Regions from separate parts of the Nonomuraea sp. NPDC004702 genome, predicted to be linked through region 2. Evidence: predicted binding sites of a transcription regulator. Region 2 holds the regulator's gene; the other holds the start of a gene.
The links. The regulator HrcA, encoded in region 2, represses chaperone genes, less so after heat shock. The targets are predictions, from matches to a motif close to TTGGCACTCTCNNNNNGAGAGTGCCAA.

Region 1: groES (co-chaperone GroES) is a predicted target of HrcA. The motif match lies at 2,761-2,787, and genes of this name have one in related genera.

Annotation. Positions count from the first base shown of each region.
Region 1 is NZ_JBSGCE010000044.1:13,166-17,299, forward strand. It holds gene ACWEJ6_RS38245 (GNAT family N-acetyltransferase) at 1-262, opposite strand, end outside; gene groL (chaperonin GroEL) at 671-2,290, opposite strand; gene groES (co-chaperone GroES) at 2,360-2,671, opposite strand; gene ACWEJ6_RS38260 (NAD-dependent epimerase/dehydratase family protein) at 2,846-3,700, opposite strand; gene ACWEJ6_RS38265 (MarR family winged helix-turn-helix transcriptional regulator) at 3,805-4,134, shown strand, end outside.
Region 2 is NZ_JBSGCE010000043.1:10,077-14,210, reverse strand. It holds gene ACWEJ6_RS37870 (DUF3097 domain-containing protein) at 1-600, opposite strand, end outside; gene ACWEJ6_RS37865 (hypothetical protein) at 618-1,445, opposite strand; gene hrcA (heat-inducible transcriptional repressor HrcA) at 1,602-2,615, shown strand; gene dnaJ (molecular chaperone DnaJ) at 2,627-3,763, shown strand; gene ACWEJ6_RS37850 (16S rRNA (uracil(1498)-N(3))-methyltransferase) at 3,773-4,134, shown strand, end outside.

The DNA.
Region 1 (4,134 bases), on a different contig from region 2:
TCTCCAGGTCAAGCCCATGCAGCGCGATGGTGCCGACGTAGCGCCCGGACTCGGCGTCGAGGATCGAGAACGTGGCGTGCGTCCCGTCTGACCAATCGGCGCCCTTGAGGCAGTCCGCAACGGCTGCGACCTCGTCCTCGATACGGCAGCGGGGATTCCAGAGGAGCACGTCCGGGTCCCTGGCAAGGCGCAGGACCTCCGGAGCGTCCGCCGTACTTGGCGGCCGGAGGACGAACTTCGCCGTGGACAGTTCGACCGACACAGGCGGAGTAGGGGGCATGTCTCGAAAGGATGCCATGAAGATCGCCGAAAGCGCCCCTGCTTGGGCATCCTTCGAGCGGGCTGGTCCGGCCCGCTCGGAGAACGCCCGGCGTCCGAAGACACCGAGAGTGCGCACCGTCGCTGGGCCGGCTGCGGCCGGTAACTGATCAGGTGCTGCAACACCCCGTCGCATCCGCCAGACCAGGGACGGGCCGTGAAAGCCGACGGCCCGCACCGGCGAGACCAAGAACAGGCCGTGGAAACCGACGGCCCGTACCGGCGAGACCGGGAACGGGCCGTGGAAAACCGACGGCCCACACCGGCGAGACCAAGAACGGGCCGTGGAAAACCGACGGCCCGCGCCGGAGGGAACCGGGCGGGCCGTACGGGCGCGGGGGAAACAGCCGGGTCAGTGGCCGTGACCGTGGCCGTGGCCCTGGCCGGCGGCCGGAGCCTCCTCCTCGGGCTTGTCCACCACGAGCGCCTCGGTCGTCAGGAGCATGCCCGCGATCGAAGCCGCGTTCTGCACCGCGGACCGGGTCACCTTGACGGGGTCGATGACACCCTGGGCGATCAGGTCGACGTACTCGCCGGTGGCGGCGTTGAGGCCCTGGCCGGCGGGCAGCTCGGCGACCTTGTGGGTCACCACGTAGCCCTCCAGGCCGGCGTTCTCGGCGATCCAGCGGGCCGGCTCGACCAGCGCGCGGCGCACGACGCCGACACCGGTGGCCTCGTCGCCGGTCAGGCCGAGGTCGTCGAGCTCCTTGCCCACGTGGATGAGGGCCGAGCCACCGCCGGAGACGATGCCCTCCTCGATCGCGGCGCGGGTCGCGGAGATCGCGTCCTCAAGGCGGTGCTTCTTCTCCTTCAGCTCCACCTCGGTGGCGGCGCCGACGCGCAGCACGCACACACCGCCGGCGAGCTTGGCCAGACGCTCCTGCAGCTTCTCGCGGTCCCAGTCGGAGTCGGACTGCTCGATGGCAATCTTGATCTCCTTGACGCGGTCCTCGATCGCCTGCTGGTCGCCGGCGCCGTCGACGATGGTCGTGGCGTCCTTGGTGACGACGACGCGGCGGGCCGTGCCGAGCACCTCGAGGCCGACGTGCTCCAGCTTGAGGCCGACCTCTTCGCTGACGACCTGGCCGCCGGTGAGGATCGCCATGTCCTGGAGCATCGCCTTGCGGCGGTCACCGAAGCCCGGGGCCTTGACGGCCACGGAGGTGAAGGTGCCGCGGATCTTGTTGGTGACCAGGACGGCCAGGGCCTCGCCCTCGACGTCCTCGGCGACCACGAGCAGCGGCTTCTTGGTCTGGGCGACCTTCTCCAGCAGCGGCAGGAAGTCGGCGATGGAGGAGATCTTGCCCTGGGTGAGCAGGATGTACGCGTCCTCCAGGACGGACTCCATGCGCTCGGGGTCGGTCACCATGTAGGCCGACAGGTAGCCCTTGTCGAACTGCATGCCCTCGGTGAACTCGAGCTCCATGCCCATGGCGTTGGACTCTTCGACGGTGAGGACACCGTCCTTGCCCACCTTGTCGAACGCCTCGGCGATCAGCTCGCCGATCTTGGCGTCCTGGGCGGAGATGGTGGCGACGTTGGCGATCTCCTTCTTGTCGCCCACCTCGCGCGCGCTGGCCAGCAGCCGGTCGCTGATCTCCTTGGCGGCCTTGTCGATGCCACGCTTGAGCGACAGCGGCGAGGCGCCGGCGGCCACGTTGCGCAGGCCCTCGCGGACCATGGCCTGGGCCAGCACGGTGGCGGTGGTGGTGCCGTCGCCCGCGATGTCGTTGGTCTTGGTGGCAACTTCCTTGGCGAGCTGGGCGCCGAGGTTCTCGTAGCGCTCCTCCAGCTCGATCTCACGAGCGATGGTCACACCGTCGTTCGTGATCGTCGGCGCACCGAACTTCTTGTCGATGACGACGTTACGGCCACGCGGGCCGAGGGTTACCTTCACGGCGTCCGCGAGGGCGTTGACACCGCGCTCAAGCGCGCGACGGGCGTCCTCGTCGAACTGCAGGATCTTCGCCATGCTGAAAGTCCTCTCCTGGCGTCGAAAGCCCCGGGCCCTCAAGAGCGCCCGGGGCTCGACACAACCGGCTTACTTCTCGATGATCGCGAGAACGTCGCGGGCGGAGAGCACGAGGTACTCCTCGCCGCCGTACTTGACCTCGGTGCCGCCGTACTTGCTGTAGAGGACGACGTCGCCCTCGGAGACGTCGAGCGGAATACGCTTGTCGCCGTCCTCATCCCAGTTGCCGGGGCCCACCGCGAGGACCTTGCCCTCCTGCGGCTTCTCCTTGGCGGTGTCCGGGATGACCAGACCGGAAGCGGTGGTCTGCTCTGCCTCAAGCGGCTGAACCACGATGCGGTCGCCGAGCGGCTTAACGGGAACCTTGGTGGCGGTCGTCACGATCGGACCTCCCCTTCAGATTTGAATGATCTAGAAGAGGCGACCAGCGGGGCCTGCCGTCGCGGGTGTCAGACCTGCCTCGTCGCACGTTGGCACTCTCAAGGTGAGAGTGCCAACAGGAAACATATGCAAGAGGGCCTTGACAGTCAACACGAACGCGTCTGCTCAGAGCGATCAGACGTAGGAACCCTCGGTCAGATCGGCGACGACGCCGGGCCGGGAGGGGTTCCAGCCGAGTTCGGCGCGCGTGCGTGTCGCGCTGATGCGCTGGCCGAGCGCCAGGGCCTCGGCGAAGCCCGCCCCCAGCACCTGGGCCGCCTCGGCCTGCGGCCAGGGCTCGGCCTGCGGCTTGACGCCCGCGGACCGGGCCGCCGCCTCGGCCACCTCGGCGACCGGCACGGCCTCCTCGCTGATGCCGTGGTAGACGCGGGCGCCGCCCCTCTCCAGGACGGCCACGACGAGCTCGGCCAGGTCGTCGACGTGCACGAACGTCCAGGTGTGCGGCTCGCCGCCGGCGGTGACGTAGACCCCGGCCCCACGCTCGGCGGCCTGCGCGCGCATCATGGCGGGGATGCCGCCGCCGCGCCCGTGGACGACGCCGGGCCGGATCACCGAGCCGCCGCCGTCGATGACCAGCTGCTCGATCTCGTGCCGGTACGCCACGAGCGGAATCGGGTCGGCCGGGCTGTCCTCGTGCCCGTCGGCGGTGGCGCCCAGCACCCACACGCCGCTGGTGAAGACCACCTTCCGGCCCGACGCGGCGAGCACGCCGATCGCGGCCAGGTCGGCCTCCTTGTCGCCGCCGAGCTGGGCGGCGACCACGATCGCGTCGATGTCCGGGGTGATCGCGGCGGCCAGCCCCGCGACGTCGCTCAGGTCTCCGTGACGCTCGTCCGCCACGCCCGGCACGCGCCGGGAGCCGTCGGCGGCGGGCCGCACCAGGACGGCCACCTCGTGCCCCTGCTCGGCCAGCCGCTCGACCACCGCGCCGCCGATGTACCCCGTCGCGCCCAGCACCAGCACCTTCATGATGAACCTACCTCGAAAATTTCTACGTTGAACATTTCGACGTCGTGGACAGTACCGCACGATGCCGAACATTTCAACGTCGAAGCTTTGGTAGGGTGAGCCCCGTGGATGACGCGGTGGACGTGATTCTCGGACAGTGGGCGCGGACACGGCCCGACGTCGACGTGTCCCCGATGGGCGTGATCGGCCGGATCTCACGCGCCTCGCGCCTGCTGGAGCGCGGCGTGAAGGACTTCCTGGCCGAGCACGGGCTGGAGGCATGGGAGTTCGACATGCTGGCCACGCTGCTGCGCAGCGGCGCCGACGCCACGATGTGCATGAAGGACCTGTCCAGCTCGGCCATGGTCAGCCCCGGCGCGCTCACCAACCGGATGGACCACCTGGTCCGGCGCGGCCTGGTCCACCGCTGGCCGGCGCCGCACAACCGGCGCATG
Region 2 (4,134 bases):
GACCGCCTGCCAGATGTCGATGTACGGATGACCCACGACGAGCACGTGCGGCGAGGTGATCCGGGCCGCGATCCGGCTCTCCTTCGACCCCGGCACCAGATGGTCGACCAGCACGCCCAGCCTGCGGCCCGGCTCGGGGGCGAACTCGGCCACGATGGCGGGCAGGTCGTCGACGCCCTCCAGGTACTCGACCACGACCCCCTCGACCCGCAGGTCGTGGCCCCAGATCTTCTCCACGAGCGCGGCGTCGTGCACGCCCTCGACGTAGATCCGGCTCTCCTTGGCGACCCGGGCCCGCAGCCCCTCCACGGCGATGGACCCGGACGCGCTGCGCCTGGGCCCCGCCGGGGCCGCGGCCGCCGGGCGCACCAGCGTCACGGGCCTGCCCTCCAGCAGGAACGCGGCCGGCGCCAGCGGGAACAGGCGGCGTTTGCCGAACCGGTCCTCCAGCGTGACGGCCTCCTTGTCGCAGGCCACCACGGCGCCGCAGAAGCCGCTGTCGGCGTCCTCCACGACCAGGTCGAGTTCGGCGGGCACCTTCGGGATCTTGCCCTTGCCCGGCCGCCGCCAATTGCCCGCCAGCACATCGCCCTCGTACACACGGGGACCGTAGCAAATCACCCGCTGACCGCAAGGCGCTTACGCGCGCCGCTGCGCCGTACGAGGACGACGACGGTTCCGATGATGCCGATGAGCAGCCCGGCGCCGGGGAACAGGAACAGCGCCGCCACCCCGCCGAACAGGCCGCCCGCCGCGGACAGCACGTCACGGCCCACGCCGAAGCGGGCCGACGACTCCTCCTGCGTGGCGCAGGTCAGCTGGTAGTCGCCCTTGGCGGGGGCGTTGACCGCGAGGATCTCCTGCCAGGTGGTGCCGCCGGCGCTGAGCGTCTGGGTGCCGGAGACCTTGACCAGCCTGGCCTGGGCCGGGCCGCCGGAGATCTCGCACTGGTAGTTGACCCGCGTGTCGGTCGCGATGTAGACGGCCGGACGCTTGGCGGGGTCGATCGCGACCTTCACGCTTTCGCCCGACGCGAACGTGCTCGTCGGGGCCATGTCCGAGACGCTGCTCAGCACGCCGCCGGCGAACACGACCACGCCCACGACGCCGAGCACGACGGCCACCGCCCACACGACGGCGATCCACCACAGGCGCGGCTTGATCGCCTTGCCGTCGATCCTGGCCGGGAACTGCGGCTGCCCGCCGTACTGGTTGTGCGGGCCGTACTGGTCGGGGTGGGCGTACTGGTTCTGCTGGCCGTACTGGTTCTGCTGGTCGTACTGGGGCGGGGGGCCGTACTGGGCGGGCGGCTGTTGCTGCTGGTAGGGCGGCTGGCCGTGCTGCTGGGGCTGGTACGGAGGCTGGGCGTACTGGTTCGGCTGACCGTAGTAGGGACCCTGCCCCTGGGGCGGTCCGTACTGCGGGGGCTGGGAATTGTCGGTCATGCGGCAAGTGTGAGGCCTGTCGCTTGTAAGTCGCTAGCAACAGGATGGGACCTGGTGTTATCGCACCTTGTGGGCGAGAGCCGTACACTTGGCACTCGGGAACACGGAGTGCTAGACCTGTCGTTTCCCTGTTAGGCAGAGGCAGGAGGTGAGCACGTGCTCGACGAACGGAAGCTGGCGGTGCTCCGCGCCATTGTCGAAGACTACGTGTCCACCAACGAACCGGTGGGCTCCAAGGCGCTGGCGGAGCGCCACAACCTCAAGGTCTCCCCGGCAACGGTCAGGAACGACATGGCCGCTCTGGAGGAGGACGGGTACATCACCCAGCCGCACACCAGCGCGGGCCGCGTGCCGACGGACAAGGGCTACCGCCTGTTCGTCGACCGGCTCTCGCAGGTCAAGCCCCTGTCGGGGGCCGAGCGGCGGGCGATCGAGACCTTCCTCGCCGGCGCGGTCGACCTCGACGACGTGGTCTTCCGCACCGTGCGGCTGCTCGCGCAGCTCACCAGGCAGGTCGCGGTCGTGCAGTACCCGACGCTGACCCGTTCCACGGTCAGGCACGTCGAGCTGGTCCCGCTCAACGAGCGGCGGGTCATGCTCGTGCTGATCACCAACACCGGGCGCGTCGAGCAGCGCGTGATCGAGCTGCCCGAGGTGGTGGAGGACGACCGCATCGCCCATCTGCGCGCGGTGCTCAACTCCTGCCTCGACGGCTGCGGGCTGAGCAACGTCCCCGAGCTGGTCGCCGACCTGCCCGAGCGACTGCCCGCCGAGGACCGGCCCGCCGTGGCCACGATCCTGTCGGTGCTGCTCGAAACCCTCGTCGAACGCCATGACGAGAAGATCGTGTTCGCCGGCGCGGCCAATCTCGCGGGCGCCGACTTCTCCACCGGCCTGCGCGACGTGCTGGAGGCGCTGGAGGAGCAGGTCGTGCTCATGCGGTTGCTCGGCGAGACATCCACAGACACCCCGTCCGCGCTCACCGTGCGCATCGGCTCGGAAAACCCCTACCTTCGCGGCACGTCCATCGTCGCAACCGGATACGGTTCTGGCGACAACCAACTGGCCCGGCTCGGCGTGCTGGGTCCCACGAGGATGGACTACCCCGTGACGATGGGCGCCGTACGCGCGGTGGCACGCTACGTCAGCCAGATCCTGGCTGCATCTTAAGAGGTCGATAAGTGGCAAACAGCGACTACTACGCCACCCTCGGGGTGCGCCGTGACGCCAGTCAGGACGAGATCAAGAAGGCCTACCGCCGCCTCGCCCGCGAGCTGCACCCCGACGTGAACCCCGATCCTGAGACCCAGGAGCGGTTCAAGGAGATCACGCAGGCCTACGAGGTGCTGTCCGACCCGAACAAGCGCCAGATGTACGACCTGGGCGGCGACCCCTTCGGCGGCGGCGCGGGTGCGGGCGCCGGCGGCTTCGGCGCGGGCTTCCCCTTCAGCGACATCATGGACGCCTTCTTCGGCACCGCGGGCGGCACCCGCGGGCCGCGCTCGCGCGCCAGGAGGGGCCGCAACGCCACCATCCGGGTCGAGCTCGACCTGCGCGAGACGGCGTTCGGCACCACCCGCGAGCTGGTCGTGGACACCGCCGTGCTGTGCGAGGTGTGCCACGGCGCCGGCGCGGCCCCCGGCACCCATCCCGACACCTGTGACATGTGTAACGGGCGCGGCGAGATCTCCCAGGTCACCCGCTCGTTCCTGGGCCAGGTCATGACCTCGCGGCCGTGCCCCCAGTGCGGCGGCTTCGGCAGCATCATCCGCCACCCCTGCCAGGAGTGCTCGGGCGACGGCCGGGTGCGCACCCGCCGTACGATCAAGGTCCGCATCCCCGCGGGCGTCGAGGACGGCACCCACATCCAGCTCGCCGGCGAGGGCGAGGTCGGCCCCGGCGGCGGCCCGCCCGGAGACCTGTTCCTGGAGATCGTCGAACGCGCGCACGAGATCTTCGAGCGGCGCGGCGACGACCTCCACTGCACGGTCCAGATCCCGATGACGGCCGCCGCGCTCGGCACCATCCTCGCGGTCGAGACGCTCGACGGCTCCGAGGAGATCGACGTGCGCCCCGGCACCCAGTCCGGCCAGGTCATCACCATGTACGGGCGCGGCGTGCAGCGGCTCAACGAGTCCGGCAGGGGCGACCTGCTCATCCACGTCAACGTCGAGACCCCGATGCGGCTCGACCAGACGCAGGAGGACCTGCTGCGCGAGCTGTCCAGGCTGCGCGGCGAGGAGCGGCCGCCGGGAAAGTTCGCCCCGGGGCAGCAGGGTTTTTTCTCCCGCCTGCGTGACGCCTTCAACGGCAGGTGACGATCACCCGTGACCGTCCCCGTGTTCCTCGCCGAGGACCTCAACGGCGCCGAGCTCACGCTCGACGGCCCTGAGGGGCGGCACGCGGCCTCCGTGCGGCGCCTGCGCGCCGGCGAGCGGGTCGACCTGACCAACGGCGCGGGCGACGTCGCCGAGTGCGTGGTGCGCGAGGTGTTCAAGGACGCACTCGCGCTCGACGTGCTCGCCCGCTACACCGTCGAGCCGCCCGCGCGGCGGCTGGTGGTCGTCCAGGGGCTGCCCAAGGGCGACAGGGGCGAGCTGGCCGTCGAGATGATGACCGAGGTGGGGGTCGACGTGATCGTGCCCTGGGCCGCCTCGCGCAGCATCACGCAGTGGAAGGGCGACAAGAT